Regions from separate parts of the Streptomyces sp. NPDC003032 genome, predicted to be linked through region 2. Evidence: riboswitches for the same ligand, from Rfam matches in the RefSeq annotation. Region 2 holds a riboswitch; the other holds the start of a gene.
What was found. A riboswitch is a leader RNA that binds a small molecule or an ion and turns the genes downstream of it on or off. The one in region 2 is predicted to bind glycine.

Region 1 (11,542 bases), on a different contig from region 2:
ACGGGTGCAGCGCGGAGAGCGGATCCTGGAAGATCATCGCCATTTCGCGGCCGCGCAGCTTGCGTACGTCGTCGGGGGCGGCGCTCAGCAGTTCCGTGCCGTTGAGCCAGATCTCCCCGGAGATCCGCGCCCTGCGGGAGCCGTACTGGCCGGCGGTGTGCAGGCCGAGGATGCCCAGCGAGGTGACCGACTTGCCGGAGCCGGACTCGCCCACGATGCCGAGGGTCTTGCCCTTCTCCAGCTGGAAGTCGAGTCCGTCGACGGACTTGACCAGGCCGTCGTCGGTCGGGAAGTGCACCTTGAGGTCGCGCACCTCCAGGAAGGCGGAGGGGGCGGGCGAGCCGACGACGGGCTCGCCCACCGCGGCCCCGCTCTTGGAAAGTTCGGTCATCCCAGCCTCACTCGCGGGTCGATGACGGCGTACATGAGGTCGACGACGAGGTTGGCCACGGCGATCGCGAGCGCCGCGCACAGGGTCACGCCGAGGATGACGGGCAGGTCCTTGCTGCTGATGGCCCTGACCGCCTCCAGACCGAGCCCCGGCAGGTTGAACGTGGATTCGGTGAGCACCGCGCCGCCCATCAGGACACCGAGGTCGAGTCCGAAGACGGTGAGGATCGGCGTCATCGCGGAGCGCAGCGCGTGCTTGCGGATGACGGTGACCTCGCCGAGGCCCTTGGCGCGGGCGGTGCGGATGTAGTCCTCGCCGAGTACTTCGAGCATGGTGGCGCGGGTGAGGCGGGCGTACATCGCGGCGTTGAGGAAGGCGAGCACGATCCACGGCAGGATCAGCGTCTGGAGCCAGACGCCGGGTGAGTCGTCGGTGCTGAGGCTGTCCGCGATCTTCACCCAGCCGAGCTGGTGGACGAAGATGCCCATCGCGATCATGCCGGTGAAGAAGACGGGGAGCGAGACACCGGCGAGGGCGGTGGTCATCGCGGCCCGGTCCCAGATGGTGCCCCGCCGCAGCGCGGAGATCACACCGGTGGCGACACCGCCGGCGAGCCAGAGCACACAGGCACCGGCGGCGAGCGCGCCGGTGACGGGCAGGGCTTCCTTGAGGGTCTCCCAGACGGGAGCCTCGGTGCGGAAGGAGTAGCCGAAGCAGGGCGCCGGGCAGTGCGTGACGTCACTGCCGTTGACGTAGTCGCGCCCCATCGGGATGCCCTTGATGAAGTCCCAGAACTGGACGAGGAGCGGGTCGTCGAGTCCCAGCTTGGTCCGGATGCCCTCGATCTGCTCGGCACCGGTCGCCTTGCCGGCGAAGAGGACGGCGATGTCCTGTCCCGCCCACTTGGGCAGCATGAAGAAGACGGTGAAGGTCGCGAGCAGTACGACCAGCACCATGATGACGACGGCGATCAGGCGCCGGATGAGATAAGCAAGCACTGTGCGCGGCCCGGCGGTGGCCGGGACCCCCTTGTGAGGAGTCCCGGCCATCGCCCCGGGCCATCACCTGCCCTTCGGACTGGCGGGATTCGGCGGCGGTGAGACGGTCGATCGACCAGAGGTGTGGATCAGTCGATCAGTCGATCAGCTACGGGTCATGCGAGCCTTGTTACTTGACGACGCCGAGCGAGACGTAGTCGTAACGGCCGTTGTAGGCGTCGGACATGTAGGCGTTGGTCAGCCGCGGCCCGCGCCAGGTGATGTTCTTCTCGTAGAGGAAGGGCATCCAGTCGGCGTTGTCGAGGATCCGCTTGTCGAGTTCCTTGTAGATCTCGCCGGCCTTGGCCGGGTCTGTCTCGGCGATCGCCTTGTCGAAGAGCGCGTCGACCTTCTTGTCCTTGATCTGCGACTCGTTGTAGTTGCCGGTCGGCATCAGGAAGCGGCTGTCGAACAGCGGCTGCGCGTAGCCCTGGCCGGACGGGAAGTCCGGGCCCCAGCCGCTCATCGTCATGCCGTAGCCGCGCTTCTTCACGACGGAGGGCGAGCCGGTGATGCTGGAGGTGTCGGCGCCGTCCAGTGCGTCCACCTCGACGTTGATGCCGACCTTCTTGAGGTGGGCCTGCAGTGCCTCAGCGGCGTCGACCTCGCCCGGGTTGTTGTTGCGGGCGGTGAGCTTGGTGCTGAAGCCGTTCGGCTTGCCACACTGCTTCAGCTCGTCCTTGGCCTTGGCCCGGGACTCCGCGTCTGCCTTCTCCTTGGCCTTGCCCTTCAGAGCACTGCGCTTCAGAACCCCGTACGGGTCGTAGTCGCTGTGTCCCGGGATCGCCACGGGGAACGTGCTGTTGGCGACGTCGCCGGCCGCGACCTTGCCTCCTCGGGTCTGCTGCAGTCCGGCGAAGTCCGTGGCATAGAAGACTGCCTTGCGGCAGTGCACGTTGTTGAAGGGCTCCGCCGTGTGGACGAGCGCGACGTAACGCACGAAGGACGTGTGCATGTTGTCCACGCTGTCCTTGTGGTCCGTGACAGCAGTGACACGGCCGGACTGGGTCATGCCCGTGCCGTTGAGGTCGACGTCGTAGTCGCCCGCCATCAGCTTCTTGTCGTTCTCCTCCAGGTTGGCGGAGATCGTCACGTCGATCTTGTCGGGCAGCGCCGCGCGGATCGGGTCCGAGGACTTCTTCCACTTGTCGTTGCGGACCAGGACGATCTTCTTGCCGGCCTTGTACTGCTGGAACTTGTAGGGGCCGGAGGAGAACGGACGCTGGGTGTACTTGGCCTTGGTGTCCTTGGCCGCCTTCACCGGGGAGCCGCTCGGCATCGCCAGGAACTGCTCGAAGTCGCCGTTGCGCTTGGGCAGCTTGAAGATGATGGTCTGGTCGTCGGGCGTCTCGATCGCGTCGAGGCCCTGCTTCGAGGTGTCCTTGTAAGGGCCCTTGTACTTGCTCTTGGGGTCGAGCGTCTGCTTGATGTAGCCGGGGCCGCCGGTGATGGTGTCCGTCGCCCAGGCGCGCTCGATGCCGTACTTCACGTCCTTGGAGGTCAGCTTGGAGCCGTCCTCCCAGGTCAGGCCATCACGCAGCTTGTACGTGTAGGTCTTGCCGTCGTCCGAGATCTTGGCGTTGGAGGTGGCGAGGTCCGGGACCAGCTTCGTGCCCGCCTTGCCCGGCTTGGTGTCGTAGGACACCAGCTGCCGGGTGTAGAAGCGCATGAAGTCCCACGACATGCCGTAGTAGGCGCGCTGGGGGTCGGCGGAGTCGAGGTCCTGCTTGCCGACCATCCTCAGCGTGCCCCCCTTCTTCTTGGACGCGTTGGCGACCTTGTCGAGCGCCGCGTTGTAACCGGCTCCCTTGCCGCCGTCACCGCCGTCACCGTCACCGCTGCCACAGGCCGTGGTGGTCACCAGCGCCGCGACGACGAGGGCCGCACCAGCGGTGAGCCGTCGTTTCGAGGAAACTGTGGGCATTTTCTCGTAACCTCCGAGATTCGCGGTCCTTGGCCTTGAGCTGCCGGAGAACCATGGATAGAGCCACCTGACATGCGGCAGGGGCAAGTCGGTCGAGGACTTCTAACGCGTCCCCTTCGGGTCGAGCGCGTCCCGCAGCCCGTCACCGAAGAGGTTGAAGGCCAGGACCGTGATGAAGATCGTCACACCCGGGAAGACCATGAACATCGGGTCGTGCTCGTACGTTTCGAGCGCGTCGCGCAGCATGCCACCCCATGAGGCGGTCGGCGGCCGCACACCGGCGCCGAGGAAGCTGAGGGCCGCTTCCGTGAGGATGTTGGTCGGGATCATCAGCGTCGCGTAGACGGTGATCGGGGCGACCAGGTTGGGCAGGAGCTCGCGGAAGAGGATGTAGCGCTTGCCGCCGCCGAGACTGCGGGCCGCTTCGACGTACTCGCGTTCACGGAGCGAGAGCGTCTGGCCTCGGACGATCCGTCCGACGTAGGGCCAGCCGAAGAAGCCGATGACCAGGACGAGGATCGCGACGCGCACGCTGGAGCCGGTCAGGCCGAGCAGGTCGTCGGGGAGCACGGAGACGAGGGAGATGATGAAGAGCAGCTGCGGGAAGGAGAGCAGCACGTCCATCACGCGGCTGATCAGCGCGTCGACCCAGCCGCCGAAGTAACCGGCGATGATCCCGAACAGCGTGCCGAGCACCACGGCGACGATGGCGGCGAGGAACGCCACCAGGAGCGAGATCCGCGCGCCGTAGACGATGCGGCTGAAGACGTCACGGCCCTTGTTGGGCTCGACCCCGAAGAGGAAGTCGCTGCTCATGCCGCCGAGCGCGCCCTTGGGGAGGTTCGTCAGCTCGTCGAGCTTCTCCTGATGGAAGTCGTTGGGCGGATGGCCCAGCAGGCTGACGATCAGGGGGGCGAAGACAGCGACCAGGACCAGGACGACCACCGTGATGCCGCCCGCGAGAGCGACCTTGTCCCGCTTCAGGCGGTTCCAGGCGATCTGCTTGAGGGAACGGCCCTCGACCTTCTTCACCCCTGCACCAACTGCGGGAGCGACGTCCTCGGTCGGGTCCGCGTCCGCAGGTGTGTCATGCAATGGTGCCGTCATCGTGGCAGGGACCCCTCTCAACCGGTGGTGACCGGCCCGCACTTGCCGCTGTAGCGACGTGATCAGTCCGTCGTACCCAGGGGGCGAAAGCCCCTGGAGCGGGAGTCTTCATCCACGTCGTGATCTGTTACCAGACTTGACGGGGAATGGATGCGCAACCGTGATGCTGATCGAGGTGTTCCGTTATGCGGACGCGAGTGAACGAGGGGCGAACACGGGGCAGTTGGGGTGCAAGACTGCACGGGGGTCCATAGGGCCCCACCTGCATCAGAACGGACATCGTGTCCGTTCGAGCTGCTCAGTACCGGTCAGTACTGCGCGGGGTAGCCATACCCGCCCGCGGGCGCCGGGGCCGCCTGGGCCTCGCGGTCGTAGAACGGGCGGGCGTTGGCCCGCAGCCACATGGCGACCGGGTCGTAGTCGTCGGACATCGCGACGGTCGAGACAGGCAGGCCCTCCGGGACGGCGGCGATGGACTGCCGCATCATCGCGCGCACCGCGTCGACCGACGGCGGCGACGTGTCGTACACGTCGAGGCCGATGGCCAGATACGGCGCACCGAGCGCGGGCTGCACCCAGGCGCGGCGCAGCGAGCGCACGGCGGGGGTGCGGTGCGCGTTCTGCGTCAACAGGGCGTAGAACTGGGGGAGTTCGATGCTCGGCTCGGTGAGCCTGAGCGGTCCCGCGGGCAGCAGGTCCAGGCCCGTGGCGATGCGGCGCAGATCGAGCCAGGGGATGCCGACGCCGCCGCCGGGGGCGTGCGGGTTCAGCCACAGGCCGTAGTGGTCGGGGTAGAGGGTGCGGGAGACGTCGACGCCGCGCACCACTTCATAGCTGCGGTTCCAGCCACTGGCTGACAGCTCCTGGGCGGAGGTCACACAGGGGGCGTAGCCGAGGCCCTCGACCTCCATGTTCCCGTACTGGGCGTCGGGGGAGCCGGCCTGGCCGTGCCAGAGCAGCATCCACACCTGGTCGGCGGCGAGCGCGCGCAGCAGTGCCTCGTACGCGTCGTAACGCCCCGGCGTCACCTGGCGCAGCATCTGCTCGATCTGCCCGGCCGCAGCCGTGCCCGACGCACTCACCCGTAACCGCCCCTTCACCAAGAACCCGAGAACATGTGCCCGGCCGGGCCATGGAACCAGCTTAAGCGGCGATCTGGGCGCGGACTTGACGTACGCGCCTCAGCGTCTCGCCCAGGGACTCGCCCAACGTCTCGCCCGGACCGGTGCGGGCTCAGGCCTGGCGCTGGTAGAACGGCCGCACCTTGGCGCGCAGCCAGTCGCCCACCGGGTCCTGCGCCACGTCGAGCAGGACGAGGTTCACCGGCCAGCCCACCGGGACCCGGCCGAGGGCGCGGCCCAGGGCCTCCATCGGCAGGTCGCGGGCGGCGCCCTCCCACGTGGACAGCTCGACGCCGACAAAGAGGGTCGGCTCGTCCGTCTCGATGGCGGCCAGGCAGCGGCGCGCGGTGAGCACGACGCCCGTCGCCTCGAACTCCGTGCCGGCGGCGGCCAGGAAGTCCACGGGGTCCTCCTTCCAGTCCGGCTCGAAGAGGCGGACACGGCCGCCGGCCGCGGGCCCGTCCAGCGGGGTGCGTCCGGCCCGGCACAGCTCGGCGACGGCGGGCGGCGGCAGCGGGGCCCCGACAGTGCCGTCCGGGTTCAGCGCGATGCCCAGCTGCGGCGGGAGCCCGCGGGCGAACTCGACGGCGGGCGCCACCGTGCAGCCCATGCGGTCCGCCGCGTCGCCGAGGGCCTGGCGGAACTGCTGCTCGGAGGTGAAGACGGGGACGTACGCCTGCCCGTCGATCTCCAGGGTCGGCAGGTCCAGGGTGGCGCTGTCGGGGCCGCCGCCGTTCGGCAGCGGGATCCATATCCGGCTGCGCCCGAGGACCTCGACGATCCGGGCGCCCGCCGACGCGGGGCCGCCGAGGGAGGCCGCGAGGACCTCTTCGAGTTCGTTGCCCGGCCATCCGCCGTACGGATGGGCGTGTGCCTGCGCCGGAAAGTCCATCTGTCCAACCCCTGCTCGCGACCGCTCTGCTGCCCTCTGCCTGCGGCTGAACCCTAGCGTCGGCCGCCCTCAGCGGTCGAAGGCGATCCCCCGCAGCACCTGCGCCGCCGCACGGTCCAGGAGCACCGCCGAGCCGCAGCCGCGCGGCAGGTCGCCGCGCTCGGCGGCGCCCACCAGCCGGCCGACCGTTCTGCGGTGGCGCGCGAAGGCGTACCGGGAGACGCCCCGGCCGCGCTCGCGCTGGCCCTGGAGGGCGGTGTCCGCGGGCACGTCGAGCAGCAGCAGGTGCAGTGTCCTGCCGCGCCGGGCGGCCTCACGGGCGAGCCAGCGGCGCACCCAGGGCTGGGTGCCGCAGTCGTGTACGACGACGCCGGCCCCGGAGCGCAGGACGCGGCGCAGGCCCGCGTAGTGCGCGAGGCGGACGAGGGGGCGGTAGACCGCGTACGGCAGCAGGCGGGGCATCCGGCGGGCCCAGCGGTCCCGGGTGTCCTGGGAGTCGATGCGGGGCCCCGTCACGGCCTGCCGCATCAGCGTCGACTTTCCGCCACCGGGCAGCCCGGAGACGACGACCAGGTCGCCCTCGTCGAAGGTGAGGCGGTGCGGGCTGTGGCCGGCCCGCTGCCGCAGATCGCGGACGACGGCCACGGGGTGCGGGCCGCAGCCCTCCCGGACCGGGGCGGCAGCCTGCTTCGGCAGCGCCACTCCCGTGGTCGTGGCGTAGCTGCCTGTGGCGTAAGTGGTCGTGGCGTACACACTCGTCCTGCTGCGCACCGTGATCGGCCTCCCCATAGCGGTCACGTACTGCTTTCCCCGGCAAGTGTAAAGAGAAGGTAATGCGGCACAAGGGAATTCCCTGACCGCGAGTCGGACCACCAGTCCCCCTGGCCCGCGCCGCGTGCAATGATGTGCCCGCCAACTCCATACCGGCCGTTTGAATCCGCGCGGGAGAGTCCCCGGCAGCCGTCGTACGACGTGCTGGGGCGCCGAAGGAGCAAGTCCCTCCCTTGAATCTCTCAGGCCCCGTACCGCGCGGGCGAGGCACATCTGAAAAGCGGGCCGGCAGCCGTCGGCCCCACCCAAGGTGCAAGCCGGCGGGCCCCCGATCCTCTCGAAGATCGGGACGCTCTCGGCGAACCTCTCAGGTTCCGATGACAGATGGGGAGGATCGACCTCGCCCGTCATGCCCTGGGAGTTCCCTTCATGAGCACTGCCCCCCGTCTGACCGCACTCGATGGCGTCCATCGGGCGCTCGGCGCGACCATGACCGATTTCGCGGGCTGGGACATGCCGCTGCGGTACGGCAGCGAGCGCGACGAGCACAACGCCGTGCGCGCCAAGGCCGGTCTCTTCGACCTCTCCCACATGGGCGAGATCACCGTCACCGGCCCTGAGGCCGTGGACTTCCTGAACTTCGCGCTGGTCGGCAACATCGGCTCCGTCGGTGTCGGCCGCGCCCGCTACACCATGATCGTCGCCGAGGACGGCGGCATTCTGGACGACCTGATCGTCTACCGCCTCGGTGAGGCCGAGGCCCCCCAGTACATGGTGGTCGCCAACGCCTCCAACGCGCAGGTCGTGCTGGACGCGCTCACCGCCCGCGCCGACGGCTTCGACGCGGAGGTCCGCGACGACCGCGACGCGTACGCGCTGCTGGCCGTCCAGGGCCCCGAGTCCCCCGGCATCCTGAAGTCCCTCACGGACGCCGACCTGGATGGCCTGAAGTACTACGCGGGCCTGCCCGGCACTGTCGCGGGCGTCCCCGCACTGATCGCCCGCACGGGCTACACCGGCGAGGACGGCTTCGAGCTGTTCGTCGCTCCCGGTGACGCCGAGAAGCTGTGGAACGCGCTCATGGAGGCGGGCACGCCCGTCGGCATGGTCCCGGCCGGCCTGTCCTGCCGCGACACGCTGCGCCTGGAGGCGGGCATGCCGCTGTACGGGCACGAGCTGACCGCCGAGCTGACGCCGTTCGACGCCGGGCTCGGCCGGGTGGTCAAGTTCGAGAAGACGTCGCAGGCGGAGACCTTCGTGGGGCGCGCGGCGCTCGCGGCCGCCGCCGAGCGCGCCGAGTCCGCCCCGCCGCGCAAGCTCGTCGGCCTGATCGCCTCGGGCCGCCGCGTCCCGCGCGCGGGCTTCTCCGTGGTCGCGGACGGCGAGGTCATCGGCGAGGTCACCTCCGGCGCCCCGTCCCCGACGCTGGGCAAGCCGATCGCCATGGCGTACGTCGACGCGGAGCACGCCGCCCCGGGCACGCCGGGCGTCGGCGTGGACATCCGGGGCACCCACGAGCCGTACGAGGTCGTGGCGCTGCCGTTCTACAAGCGTCAGAAGTGACCCCCCGCACATCTTTCCCGTTCCGCAGCACCCACCCGCGTACAGGAGAATTCAGGTCATGAGCAACAACCCCCAGCAGCTGCGTTACAGCAAGGAGCACGAGTGGCTGTCGGACGCCCAGGAGGGCGTCTCGACGGTCGGCATCACGGAGCACGCGGCCAACGCGCTCGGTGACGTCGTCTTCGTGCAGCTTCCGGAGGTCGGCGAGACGGTGACCGCGGGCGAGACCTGTGGCGAGCTGGAGTCGACCAAGTCGGTCAGCGACCTGTACTCCCCGGTGACCGGCGAGGTCGTCGAGGCCAACCAGGACGTCGTGGACGACCCGTCGCTGGTGAACTCCGCGCCGTTCGAGGGCGGTTGGCTCTTCAAGGTCCGGACCACGGAGGAGCCGAAGGACCTGCTCTCCGCGGACGAGTACACCGAGTTCTCCGGCAGCTAAGGATCTCCCCGATGTCGCTTCTGAACACCCCTCTCCACGAGCTGGACCCGGACGTCGCCGCCGCCGTCGACGCCGAGCTCCACCGCCAGCAGTCGACCCTCGAAATGATCGCCTCGGAGAACTTCGCTCCGGTCGCCGTCATGGAGGCCCAGGGCACCGTCCTGACCAACAAATACGCCGAGGGCTACCCCGGCCGCCGCTACTACGGCGGCTGTGAGCACGTCGACGTCGCCGAGCGACTCGCGATCGAGCGCGTCAAGGAGCTGTTCGGCGCCGAGTACGCCAACGTCCAGCCGCACTCCGGCGCCTCCGCCAACCAGGCCGCCCTCTTCGCGATCGCCCAGCCCGGCGACACGATCCTCGGCCTCGACCTGGCGCACGGCGGCCACCTCACCCACGGGATGCGCCTGAACTTCTCCGGCAAGCAGTTCAACGTGGTCCCGTACCACGTGGACGAGGCCGGCCTGGTCGACATGGCCGAGGTCGAGCGCCTGGCCAAGGAGAACAGCCCCAAGGTGATCATCGCGGGCTGGTCCGCCTACCCGCGTCAGCTGGACTTCGCCGAGTTCCGCCGGATCGCCGACGAGGTCGGCGCGTACCTGTGGGTCGACATGGCGCACTTCGCCGGTCTCGTCGCCGCCGGTCTGCACCCGAACCCGGTGCCGTACGCGGACGTGGTGACCTCCACCACGCACAAGACGCTGGGCGGCCCGCGCGGCGGTATCATCCTGGCGCGCAACAAGGACTTCGCGAAGAAGCTGAACTCCGCGGTCTTCCCCGGCTTCCAGGGCGGCCCGCTGGAGCACGTGATCGCGGCGAAGGCCGTCTCCTTCAAGGTCGCGGCCTCGGACGAGTTCAAGGAGCGCCAGCAGCGCACCCTGGACGGCGCCCGCATCCTGGCCGAGCGCCTGGTCCGGGACGACGCCAAGGCCGTCGGCGTCGACGTCCTGTCCGGCGGCACGGACGTGCACCTGGTCCTGGTGGACCTGCGCGACTCCGACCTTGACGGGCAGCAGGCCGAGGACCGCCTCCACGAGGTCGGCATCACGGTCAACCGCAACACGATCCCGAACGACCCGCGGCCCCCCATGGTCACCTCGGGCCTGCGGATCGGCACCCCGGCGCTCGCCACGCGCGGCTTCCAGGAGGACGACTTCCGTGAGGTCGCCGACATCATCGCCGAGGCCCTCAAGCCGGGCTTCGACGCGGACGCCCTGAAGGCCCGGGTCTCGGCCCTGGCCGACAAGCACCCCCTGTACCCCAACCTGTAGTGGTTTCGTACGCTTTCCTTCGTACGTAACGTCGGGGCACCACGCACACTGGAAGTGAACACAGTGAGCGCGGTGCCCCCGCTCATGCCCGGCGCACGCCCCGATTTCTGCACCACCCCGGCAGACAACGGCGTCTACCAATAACCCTTGGAGTCCTCCGTGGCCATCTCGGTCTTCGACCTGTTCTCGATCGGCATCGGCCCGTCCAGCTCCCACACGGTCGGCCCGATGCGCGCCGCTCGCATGTTCGCGAGCCGCCTCAAGAACGAGGGCCTCATGGCCCACACCACCGCGATACGGGCCGAGCTGTTCGGCTCGCTCGGCGCGACCGGCCACGGGCACGGCACCCCGAAGGCCGTCCTGCTCGGCCTGGAGGGCGAGTCGCCGCGCACGGTGAACGTGGAGAGCGCCGACGGCCGCGTCGACGAGATCAGGAGCAGCGGACGCCTCAACCTCCTCGGCGTGCACGAGATCGGCTTCGACTTCGACGAGGACCTGGTCCTGCACCGCCGCAAGGCCCTGCCGTACCACGCCAACGGCATGACGATCTTCGCGTACGACCGTGAGGGCGCCCTCGTCCTGGAGAAGACGTACTACTCCGTGGGCGGCGGCTTCGTCGTCGACGAGACCGTGCTGGACCAGGAGGGCGCGGCGGGCGAGAACCCGATCGTGCCGGACGACACCGTCCTCAAGTACCCCTTCCGCACCGGCGACGAGCTGCTGCGGCTCGCCCAGGAGTCCGGGCTGTCCATCTCCGCCATGATGCTGGAGAACGAGAAGGCCTGGCGCACCGAGGAGGAGATCCGCGAGGGCCTCCTCGACATCTGGCGGGTCATGCAGGCGTGCGTCTCCCGCGGCATGTCCCGCGAGGGAATCCTGCCGGGCGGCCTGAAGGTCCGCCGCCGCGCGGCGAACTCCGCCCGCCAGCTGCGCGCCGAGGGCGACCCGCAGGCCCGCTCGATGGAGTGGATCACGCTCTACGCCATGGCCGTGAACGAGGAGAACGCCGCGGGCGGCCGCGTCGTG
Region 2 (11,542 bases):
ACCTGCGGTAGAGCAGCGCGAAGACCACACCCATGGCCAGGTTCCCGACGAACCCGCCGATGCCCTGATACAGGTGGTACGAGCCGCGCAGCACCGAACTGCCCACCAGCGCGGCCATCGGCGTCCACCCCAACTGCCCGAGCCTGCGCAGCAGAAAGCCGACGACGATCACTTCCTCCAGGACCGCGTTCTGCACCGCGGACAGCACGAGGACCGGGTACTTCCACCACACGTCCGGCAGCGCCTCCGGCACCACCGTCAGGTTGAAGCCGAGACCTCGGGCCGCGAGGTAGAAGGCGATCCCGGTACCGCCGATCACCGCGGCGACAACCGTGCCGCGCCCCAGGTCCGGCCATGGCCGCGCCCGGTCGAACCCGATCGTCCGGAAGCCCGCCCCCTCCCTCAGCAGAAGGTGCGCGACGAGCGCGACCGGCACCAACGCGCTGGTGATCCCGAACAATTGCCACGCGAGATCAAGCCATGGCCGCCCCGGCGCCGCCGACGCGTTCATCGTGGCCGCCTGGTCCTTCAGACCGCCCGGTCTGGTGACCGACCCGACAAAGCTGATCAGCGCGGACACGCCGCTCGCCCCCAGCGAGAGGGCAAGGACGAGCAGCGTCTCGTCCCGCAGCGTTCGCCGCGACAGCTTGTCCGTGGGGAAAGAACCGGCCATCGGCCCCGGCTCCGCTTGCACTGACGCCTCCAGTTGAGTAATCCCGCCTCATCCCCATCCTCGTCCCGCTAGGGTCTCGAAAGAAGTTACGAAAATCGTGTGCGACAGGCCGAGGGGGAAGGCCGCCGGTTCCGGGCGTACCGCCCCCTCTTTCCTTGCTTCATCACTCAAGGAGGGGCACCACCGCCATGGGACGTCACAGCTTGCCCGATGAGCACGGGACGGGCGCGCCCGACCCCCGGCCGCGCGCCCGTGGCCGCACGGTCGCCATCGCCGCGGCTCTCGTTCTCGTGGTCGCGGGAGGCGCGGCGGCGGCGGTCCGCAGCGGAGTGCTCTCCCTCGGCGGCTCCTGCGACGACGACGCCGTACGTCTGGACGTCGTCGCCGCTCCCGATGTGACCCCCGCCCTGCGCGCCGCCGCCGACGACGCCCGCGAGAAGGAGATCACCTCGGACGGGCACTGCATCGACGTACGCGTCACCGCCCGCGACTCGTACAAGGTCGCCGACGAACTCCGGGCAGGCAAAGACGGTTCGGAGTACGACGCATGGGTCCCCGACTCCGACCTGTGGGTGCGGCGCGTCAGCCTCGGCACCAAGCAGACGAAGGTCTCCCCCGCGGGCAACATCGCCTCGTCACCGGTCGGCATCGCCATGCTGCCGCCCGCCGCCGAGTCGTTGGGCTGGCCCAGAAAGACGTACGACTGGCCGGAGTTGACCGCGGCCACCATGAAGGACGGCAAACCGCGCCTCGGCGCCGCCGACCCGGCGCGCAGCGCGACCGGTCTGCTCGCGCTCGCCAAGCTGGGCGCGTCCGCGAAGAAGCAGGGCGGAAAGGACGGTGAGACCCAGGCCGCCGCCATGGCCAAGGCGCTGTCCACACGCACCTCCGACAGCGACGGCCAGCTCCTGGACACCCTGGCCTACGACGAATCAAGCACCGCCAATGGCACCGAAGGCACGGGAGGCACCAAAGCCGGAAAGGGCGTCGGAAAGGACGCCCCCCGCCCCAACCAGGCGCTGATCCTCTCCGAGCAGGCATCGTTCACGCACAACGCGTCGGTGGGCCAGGAGCGCCGCCTCGACCTCTTCTACCCCAAGGACGGCTCGCCCCAGCTCGACTACCCGTACACGCTGGTCGCGGACGACAAGATGTCCACCGACACGAGCCGCGCGGCGCTGCGCTTCATGACGATGTTCAGCGACGAGGACGGCCGGAGGATCCTGGCGGAGCACGGGTTCAGGACCGACCCCGACCAGCCATCCGACAAGCTCGTCACCGCCGCCGGAGGCCGCACCCCGCAGCCGTACGCGGGCGAGGCCACCGAGCCGCCCTCCGACAAGCAGATCCAGGAGACCCTCGGCATGTGGACGATCACCGTGCAGAGCGCCCGCCTCAGCACGGTCGTCGACGCCTCGGAGTCCATGCGCCAACTGGTGCCCGGCCGCGCCCAGTCCCGTATGGAGGTCACCAAGGGCTCGCTGCTCAGGGCCCTCGCGGGGTTCACGGACAAGGACGAGATCGGCCTGTGGGAGTTCGCCACCCGGCTCGACGGCCCCCGCGACTACCGCAAGCTGCAGCCGACCGAACGGCTCGGCGACCGCGAGGGCGGCGCGACCCACCGCGACAGGCTCTCGAAGGCGTTCAGCGGTCTGCAGCCCGTGCCGGGCGGCGCCACCGGCCTGTACGACACCACGCTCGCCGCCTACAAGGAAGCCAGGTCGACGTATGCGAGCGGCAAGTTCAACGCCCTCGTGATCCTGACCGACGGCGTCAACCAGGACCCCGGGAGCATCTCGCGCAGCTCCCTCATCGCACAGCTGGAGGACCTCTCCGAACGCGAGCAGCCGGTGCCGATCATCGCGATCGCCGTCGGTCCCGACGCGGACAAGGACGAGGTCCAGCAGATCGCCGCGGCCACCGGCGGCTCCGGCCACCAGGTCGACGACCCGGCGCAGATCCACGCGGTCATCCTCAAGGCCATCATGGAGGCCGGCAGCAGCCAGGGCTGACCCCGGCCGACAGGGCCACGCCTGGCCCTGCCCGCCCGCGGCCTCAGCCGGCCGGCGTCGTCGGCACCGCCGGTGCGAAATGCCCCACCGGCCACATGTGCACCGGCTCGCCCTCATGCATCAGCCGGCAGTAGCGCTGGGTGGTCGCGGCCAGTGCCGCCTCCCTGGTGAGCCCGCCCTCCAGGGCACGGTGGTACGTCGCCGCCTGCCACGACGCGCCGTTGACCCGCCGCCGGCACCGCTCCTCGATCACTCCGAGGTACAGCTCCCGGTCGGCGCGCTCCACACCCCACGCGTCGAGCCCGGAGGCCGCGAGCGGCAGCAGTTCATCGCGTACGAGGTCGACGGCCGGCAGCTCGACGGTGCCGCCGAGCCTGCCGCGCCGCGGCCACCGCAGCCGGGCGTCGATGCCGTGGCGGCACGCCGCGTCGAAGTTCTGGGCGGCGGCCTCGAAGGACAGCCGGGTCCACACGGGCCGGGCCTCCTCGGCGAGCGCCCGCACGAGCCCGTAGTAGAACGCGACGTTGGCGATGACATCGGTGACGGTGGGCCCGGCGGGCAGTACGCGGTTCTCGACGCGCAGATGCGGGACGCCGTCGGCGATGCCGTACACCGGGCGGTTCCAGCGGTACACGGTGCCGTTGTGCAGGACGAGTTCGCCGAGCCTCGGCACGCCGTCCGCGTCGAGGACGTCCAGTGGGTCCTCCGCGTCCATCAGGGGCAGCAGCGCGGGGAAGTACCGCAGGTTCTCCTCGAAGAGCTCCAGCGGCCCGGTGATCCACCGCTCGCCGAACCAGGTCCGCGGCCGCACCCCCTGGACCTGCAGTTCGGGCGGTCGCGTATCGGTGGACTGGAGGAAGAGCGGCGGCCGCGACTCGCGCCACAGCTCACGGCCGAACAGGAACGGCGCGTTGGCGCCCACGGCGATCTGTGCCGCGGCGATGGCCTGCGCCGCGTTCCACACATCGGCGAACCGGCCCGGGGTGACCTGGAGGTGCAACTGCACGGACGTGCACGCCGCTTCGGGCGCTATCGACGTCGATGTGCAGGTCAGCCGCTCCACGCCTTGGATATCGAGGGCGAAACGCTCACCGCGCGCCGCCACGATCTGCTCGTTCAGAAGGGCGTAGCGGTCCACGTCGGAGAGGTTCGCGGAGACCAGATCGGCTTTGTTCAGCGTCGGGAGTATGCCGATCATGACGATGCCCGCGTCCAGCTCGTTCGCTTTTCTATGGGCATAGTTGAGACCGGTGCGTACTTCTTCGGCGAGCCGGTCGAGAACGCGTCCGCCGAGCCGGTGCGGGGCAATGTTCACTTCCAGATTGAACATTCCGAGTTCCGTCTGGAAATCCCGGCTCGCGATGCGCTCCAGAACCTGCGCATTCAACATTCTCGGCAGTCCGTCGGGCCCGGCGAGATTCAGCTCGATCTCCATGCCCATCAGATTCCTGGGCCGATCGAACCGCTCCTCCTCCAACAGCCGATCCAGCCCCGCGAGGCACTCCCGGAGCTTCCTGCGGTACTGGTGCCGATCGGACAGGTCGAACGCGCCCGCCACGACCTTCTCACCCATCGAAGTGTCCCTCCTCGAATGGGCAGCCAAGGATCCGGCCGCTGCTGTGTACGGGGGATGATGCCCAGGCAATGTGATCGATAACGCCCCGCGGCGGCCCACCGGACAGTACGCTCGGTACCGTTGCCGCCAGGCACATTCGCCGGGCATGCGGCACGGTGAAGATTCCCTTCCGAAGGACCTGGTCAAAAGCACCGACGGGAATCGGCCGACCGCTCGGCCCGTGGAATACGAGGTCACCGAAGTGACGCCCATGTGAAATCGTGATAAAACCCTCGTAAAGACGACCTGATAACGCCTTGCCCGCAATATCGACCGCGTCTAGATGAAACATGCTTTGAACACGGCTCGTATAAACTCCGCACTCTAGGCAGAGAGTTGGCGCTCGCGGTCCCCCGGCCCCCGCCCCTCTGACCCAGAGCTGACAGCGCCGTCACGCACCTGCCCCCGCTCCACCGTGCCTGTCGAATGAGAGAGGCGACCCACCATGCCGCTGCACGTCCTCCCTGCCCCCGCCCCCGCCCTGCGCAGCGTTCTCGCGGCACTCGGTTCCCCCACAGCCGTACGCGAGGCGCGCACCCCGTCCCTGCGTGCCGCCCAGGGTTCCGTGAGCCCCGAACTTCCGTTGCCCGTGCACGTGTTGGGACGCACCACTCCAGAGGGCACCATTCCAGAGGGCGCCGCGCCCACCCGCCTCGCCGGCTGGCGCTTCATGATCCGCTGCGGGGAGCGCGCCCTCGCCGCGGCGGACACGATGCTCACCCCCGACGGCTGGGCCTTCTCGCACTTCTTCGAAGGCCCCTACATCGCCTCCACCGAACGGGCCCTGCGGCACGCCGAGGCCATGCCGATGCCCTGCCAGCCCCGGCTGCTCTCCGTACCCGAGCTCTACATGCTCACGCTCTGGCTGCACCGCGACTGCACGGACGACGGCACCGAGGCCCCTCTCTCCCCCACCGACCTGCTCGTACCCCTCGCGCCCGCCCCACCCGGCATCGCGGCCCACCGTCCCCACCGTGTCGCCGAGTTGCTCCCGGTCCTCGCCCATCGCCTGACGCCGTCGCCCCTGCTCGGCTCGCCCGCCTGACGTCGCCACGCCCCTCTTGTCGCACGTGCCCCGCCGCCCCTGGCGGCGGGGCATCGCGCTGCCCCCACCCAGGTGGACTAGCCCAGTCGGGCCACACCGAACCCCCCGAAGAGACACTGGAGTTGGGCTGAACCGTCCGGGCGGGTGATACGTCATTAAGCAGTAGGAACCGCTGCAGCAAAATCCCTGCGGATTGACGCCCGTGGGGCAACACTGGGACCGGACCGACTACAACGGGGGGCGGTTATGCATACCGCATCGAGCCACAGGACTGACGTCACAGCCATCTCACCGCAGCGAAAGAACCCTTCCATGTGCCAGCACCAACCACCGTGCCCGACAGCCGACTCCGCCGACCGGGAGGCCGCGCTCCTCATGGCGAGCCACCCGGAGCAGGGCTGGAGCCTGCTGTGCAACGGCGTCCTGCTCTTCGAGGACACCGGTGAGCTGCTGCCGGACGGCCAGATCATCGCCCCGCACCGACCGCTGGGCACCGACCAGATCATGACGGCCGCCTGATCACCACCGGCACACCCGCACGGACGTACGACCAGCACCACGCAGCACCGAACAACCGCACAGCGGAACGACCGAGGGGCCGGCCCGGAGAGAACTCTCCGAACCGGCCCCGACGCATGCCCGTGCCACACGGGCGCCGTCATCAGTCCTCGTAGGCATCCAGCGGCGGGCAGGAGCAGACGAGGTTCCGGTCGCCGTACGCCTGGTCGATACGGCGAACCGGCGGCCAGTACTTGTCCGACGCGGCGACACCGGCCGGGAAGACGGCCTCCTCGCGGCTGTAGCCGTGCTCCCACTCACCGCCGAGCGCGGCCGCGGTGTGCGGCGCGTTCCGCAGGGGGTTGTCGTCGGCGGCCCACTCGCCGGAGCCGACCTTCTCGATCTCCCGGCGGATGGCGATCATCGCCTCGCAGAACCGGTCGATCTCGATCAGGTCCTCGCTCTCCGTCGGCTCGATCATCAGCGTCCCCGCGACGGGGAACGACATGGTCGGCGCGTGGAAGCCGTAGTCGATGAGCCGCTTGGCGATGTCGTCGACGCTGACGCCCGTCGCCTTGCTGAGCGGCCGCAGGTCGATGATGCACTCGTGCGCGACGAGCCCGGCGGGACCGGTGTAGAGCACCGGGTAGTGCGGCTCCAGGCGCTTGGCGATGTAGTTGGCGGAGAGCACCGCGACCTGCGTGGCCCGCTTGAGCCCCTCGCCGCCCATGAGACGTACGTACGACCAGGAGATCGGCAGGATCCCGGCGGAACCCCACGGCGCCGCGGAGATCGGACCGACACCGGTGTCGGGGCCCGCGGCGGGCTGCAGCGGGTGGTTGGGCAGGTAGGGCGCGAGGTGCTCGCGCACACCGACCGGGCCGACGCCGGGGCCGCCGCCGCCGTGCGGGATGCAGAACGTCTTGTGCAGGTTCAGGTGCGAGACGTCGCCCCCGAAGTGCCCCGGCTTGGCGAGCCCCACCAGGGCGTTGAGGTTGGCGCCGTCGACGTACACCTGACCGCCGGCCTCGTGCACCGAGGCGCAGATGTCGGCGACGTGCTCCTCGAAGACACCGTGCGTCGAGGGGTACGTGATCATCAGCACGGCCAGCTCGTCGCGGTACTTCTCGATCTTGGCGCGCAGGTCCTCTATGTCGATCTCACCGTCATCGGCGGTCTTCACGACGACGACCTTCATGCCGGCCATGACGGCGCTCGCCGCGTTCGTCCCGTGCGCGGAGGACGGGATGAGGCAGACGGTGCGCTGCTCGTCGCCGTTGGCCCGGTGGTACCCGCGTACGGCGAGCAGCCCGGCCAGCTCGCCCTGCGACCCGGCGTTGGGCTGCAGCGAGACCTTGTCGTACCCGGTGACCTCGGCCAGCCGCTCCTCCAGCTCACGGATGAGGGTGAGGTAGCCCTGCGCCTGCTGGGCGGGCGCGAAGGGGTGCAGCTGCCCGAACTCGGGCCAGGTGACCGGCTCCATCTCGGTGGTCGCGTTGAGCTTCATGGTGCAGGAGCCCAGCGGGATCATGCCCCGGTCGAGCGCGTAGTCGCGGTCGGCCAGCCTGCGCAGGTAGCGCAGCATCGAGGTCTCGGAGCGGTACTGGTGGAAGACCGGGTGCGTGAGGTAGTCGTCCGTACGCAGCAGACCCTCGGGCAGCGTGTCGGAGACGGACGCGTCGAGCGCCTCTATGTCGGCCTCCACCCCGAAGGCACCCCACACGGCGGCAAGTTGCTGGCGCGTGGTGGTCTCGTCGCAGGCGAGTGAGACGTGGTCGGCGTCGACCCTGTGGATGTTGACGCCGCCTTCGCGGGCGGCCGAGACCAGCTCGCCGGCCCTGCCGGGCACGCGCACGGTCAGCGTGTCGAAGTACGCCTCGTGGACGACCTCGACGCCCCCGGCCTTCAGACCCGCGGCGAGCAGCGTCGCGTACCGGTGGGTGCGCCGCGCGATGGCCTTGAGCCCGTCGGGACCGTGATAGACGGCGTACATACCGGCCATGACCGCCAGCAGCACCTGCGCGGTACAGATGTTGCTCGTGGCCTTCTCGCGGCGGATGTGCTGCTCACGGGTCTGCAGCGCGAGCCGGTACGCCTTGTTGCCGTCGGCGTCGACGGAGACACCGACGAGCCGCCCGGGCAGGCTGCGCGCGAACTTCTCGCGCACCGCCATGTAACCGGCGTGCGGCCCGCCGAATCCCATCGGCACACCGAAGCGCTGCGTCGTCCCGACCGCGATGTCCGCGCCGAGCTCACCGGGCGAGGTGAGCAGCGTCAGAGCGAGCAGGTCGGCGGCGACGGTGACGACGGCACCGAGCTCGTGCGCCTGGTCGATCAGCGGCTTTATGTCGCGTACGACGCCGGAGGCGCCGGGGTACTGCATCAGCACGCCCACGACGCCGCGCTCGGCGACCTCGGCCGGGATGCCCTCGCTCAGGTCGGCGACGACGATCTCGACGCCGGTGGGCTCGACACGGGTCTGGATGACGGCGATGGTCTGCGGCAGCACATCGGCATCCACGACGAAAACGCCGTCCTTGACCTTGCCCATGCGCCGCGACAGCGCCATGGCCTCGGCGGCGGCGGTGCCCTCGTCGAGCAGCGAGGCCCCCGAGGTGGGCAGACCGGTCAGCTCGGCGACCATGGTCTGGAAGTTCAGCAGCGCCTCAAGGCGTCCCTGCGAGATCTCGGGCTGGTACGGGGTGTAGGCGGTGTACCAGGCGGGGCTCTCCATGACGTTCCGCAGAATGACGGGCGGCGTGAACGTCCCGTAGTACCCGAGCCCGATCATCGAATCGAGAACCTGGTTACGGTCCGCGAGCGAGCGCAGCTCGGCGAGAACCTCGGCCTCGGTACGGGCGCCCGGCAGCTTGAGCGCCTCGGCGTTCTTGATCACATCCGGCACCGCGGCGGCCGTGAGCTCGTCGAGCGAGCCGTATCCGACCTGGGCGAGCATCTTGGCCCGCGCTTCCGCATCGGGCCCGATGTGCCGCTGCTCGAAGGGGATGCCCTGTTCGAGCTCGGAGAGCGGGATGCGATTGGTGGCAGTCATTGCGGAGGCCTCCTGGTCTGCGCGACCTACGAGGGGTACCACGGCGTGGGTACCCGGACGGCCTCCCCCTCTGTCATCTCAACCTGAGAGCTTCACCGGGCGACACCTACGTCCTGCGTAGACGTCGTCCGACTTTCACCGTCGGTGAGGAAGGGATCCGAACGTGCCCGCCCGTACGCCCGCCCTGCTTTCCAGAGTGACCTCGTCCATGCGGTACGGGTGCCTGAGAGATTCCGGGGAGGATTTGCTCCTTCGGCGCCTCCGGAATCGTGACCCGGAGAGCTCTCCCGCACGGGGTCAGCAGCCATCCGTCAGCCTACCAGCGAGGAACACAGCCGTTCCCTCGAGTGGCCGCCTGCCCCGAAGTGCTCTTACGTAGGGAGTACGAGCGGACAAAGATGAGTTATGCCCACATCGGAGACCCGCGACCAGCTGGAGGGCCCGTGCAGACCGACATCGATCCGCGCAACCTGATCGGCCGCAAGGCGTTCGACCGGAACGGGGCCAAGATCGGCACGATCGACGAGATCTATCTCGACGACGCCACCGGCGCACCGGAGTGGGCCGCCATACGCACGGGCCTGTTCAGCCGCGACGCCTTCGTCCCCCTCGAACCGAGCGAACTGGTCGACGACGGCACCCTCCGCATTCCCTTCGACCGCGCCCTGATCAAGGACGCCCCCGACTTCGGCGTGGGCCGCCATCTCTCTCCCGCCCAAGAGCTCCAGCTCTACCACCACTACGGCCTGGACACCACGCTCCCCCACCCCCCACCCCCCGACCACAACTTCGGCCCCCTAACAGACCCGGACCCCTCCTGACCCCACACCCGACACGCCAGGACCAGTCCTGACACCACCCCACGGGCAGGCGTCGCAGACCCAGCCCGCGCTGAACTCCACACCCGCGGACAGATGGCGGCCCAGACCCGCCCTCAAACAGCGTCACCGAAGCCGCCCCCCGCTCGCCGCCGACCCTTCCTCCTGAGCCGACCTGGACCGACTACCCCGCACCCACGCCTCCCGTCCCAGTAGCCACCACCGCCCCCTCGCCCCGCACCCCCACCAGCGGCAACGGATCGGCCGGTGTCAGCTTCGGGTCGTCCGTTCTGAATGTCCGCACCCGGCCCGGTTCCGACCCCGGTGTCTCGAAGCGCACGGTGACCCGGCCCAGGCCGCTCCCCTGCACCCAGCCGTGCCCGTACTCGGTGTGCCGCACATCGTGCCCGGCCGCCCACCGCCGCTCCGGCTCCGGGGGCGGCACCGGCTCCTCGGCGCTCTCGCCGACCTCAGACCGCTCCCCGTGCACCGCTTCCCCGGGCACCGATTCGTCCACCTCGGCCCCGGTCTCCTCCGCAGCCAGCGCCAGCGCCTGCGCTTGCGCCTGCGCTTGCGCCTGCGCGAAAAGGTCCTCCTGCGTGTAGTCGGCGAGCCCCGTGACCCCGACCCCGAGCAGCCGCACCCCTCCCGTGGTGTCCACGGACTCCAGCAGCCGCGCTGCGGCCTCCCGCACCACCCCGGGGTCGTCCGTGGGGCCCCGCAGCGTCTCGGACCGCGTCAGCGTCGAGAAATCGAACCGCCGCACCTTCAAGACGATGGTCCGCCCCGAGTGCCCCGCAGCCCGCAGCCGCTGCACACACCGGTCCGCGAGCCGCGCGACCTCCGTCCTGACCCGCACCCGGTCATGGATGTCCACGTCGTACGTGTCCTCGACGCTGACCGACTTCGTGTCCCGCTCCGCCACCACGGGCCGCTCGTCGCGCGCCAGCGCCATCGCGTACAGGGAGACCCCGTGCGCCTTCCCGAGCAGCCGTACGAGCTCGTCCTCCCCTGCCTCCGCGATCTCCTCGACCGTGGTGATCCCGGCCCGCCGCAGGTGGTCCCCGGTGGCCGGCCCCACCCCGGGCAACGTACGCACCGACATCGGCCCCAGCAGCGCCCGCTCCGTCCCCGGCGCTATCAGCACGAGCCCGTCCGGCTTCGCCTCCTCCGAGGCGATCTTCGCCACCATCTTGGAGACAGCGAGCCCCACCGACCCCGTCAGCCCGGTCGCGGCCCTGATGTCCACCCGCAGCCGCTCCCCCACCGCCCTGGCCGACGCCTCGTCGTCGGCGACACCACCCGCCTCCAGGTCCACGAAGGCCTCGTCCAGACTGAGCGGCTCCACCAGCGGCGACAGCTCCCGCAGCAACGCCATCACCTGCTCGCTGACCTCGCGGTACAGCCCGAAGCGAGGGACGAGATACGCGGCGTTCGGCGCCAGCCGCCGCGCCTGCCCCATCGGCATCGCCGAGTGCACACCGAACCGCCGCGCCTCATAGCTGGCGGTGGCCACGACACCCCGCGGCCCGAGGCCGCCCACCACGACGGCCTTCCCGCGCAGACTCGGCTTCGCGGCCTGCTCGGCGGACGCGTAAAAGGCATCCATGTCCAGATGCAGAATCGTCGGCGCGCTTCTCACATCTCCGATGCTGCCCTACGCCACTGACAATGCCCCGACGACGGCTCAGACCGCCCTGTTGCGCCGCCTGGCCAGCTCGTCGGCGGGGTTGTGCCCGACGAGCGTCTCGCCGGTGTCGACGCGCTCTCCGTGCAGCTGGGACAGCGCCGCCTCGACGTCACGCCACACCACACCCACGGCGATCCCG

Region 1: it holds a riboswitch for glycine, as region 2 does, so the genes downstream of both, gcvT (glycine cleavage system aminomethyltransferase GcvT) here and gcvP (aminomethyl-transferring glycine dehydrogenase) in region 2, are expected to answer to the same signal.

Annotation. Positions count from the first base shown of each region.
Region 1 covers NZ_JBSFTT010000026.1:42,775-54,316, reverse strand. Annotated here, with positions in the region: gene ACWDZ7_RS30420 (ABC transporter ATP-binding protein) at 1-391, opposite strand, end outside; gene ACWDZ7_RS30415 (ABC transporter permease) at 388-1,389, opposite strand; gene ACWDZ7_RS30410 (ABC transporter substrate-binding protein) at 1,559-3,352, opposite strand; gene ACWDZ7_RS30405 (ABC transporter permease) at 3,455-4,459, opposite strand; gene ACWDZ7_RS30400 (enhanced serine sensitivity protein SseB C-terminal domain-containing protein) at 4,768-5,541, opposite strand; gene ACWDZ7_RS30395 (enhanced serine sensitivity protein SseB) at 5,693-6,472, opposite strand; gene ACWDZ7_RS30390 (AAA family ATPase) at 6,542-7,261, opposite strand; glycine riboswitch at 7,405-7,510, shown strand; glycine riboswitch at 7,511-7,637, shown strand; gene gcvT (glycine cleavage system aminomethyltransferase GcvT) at 7,673-8,806, shown strand; gene gcvH (glycine cleavage system protein GcvH) at 8,865-9,245, shown strand; gene glyA (serine hydroxymethyltransferase) at 9,257-10,516, shown strand; gene ACWDZ7_RS30370 (L-serine ammonia-lyase) at 10,676-11,542, shown strand, end outside.
Region 2 covers NZ_JBSFTT010000005.1:8,710-20,251, reverse strand. Annotated here, with positions in the region: gene ACWDZ7_RS08680 (CPBP family intramembrane glutamic endopeptidase) at 1-694, opposite strand, end outside; gene ACWDZ7_RS08675 (substrate-binding domain-containing protein) at 862-2,685, shown strand; gene ACWDZ7_RS08670 (glutamate--cysteine ligase) at 2,729-4,258, opposite strand; gene ACWDZ7_RS08665 (hypothetical protein) at 4,746-5,345, shown strand; gene ACWDZ7_RS08660 (DUF5999 family protein) at 5,658-5,864, shown strand; gene gcvP (aminomethyl-transferring glycine dehydrogenase) at 6,007-8,895, opposite strand; glycine riboswitch at 9,097-9,195, opposite strand; gene ACWDZ7_RS08650 (PRC-barrel domain-containing protein) at 9,339-9,716, shown strand; gene ACWDZ7_RS08645 (DNA polymerase IV) at 9,898-11,355, opposite strand; gene ACWDZ7_RS08640 (MerR family transcriptional regulator) at 11,401-11,542, opposite strand, start outside.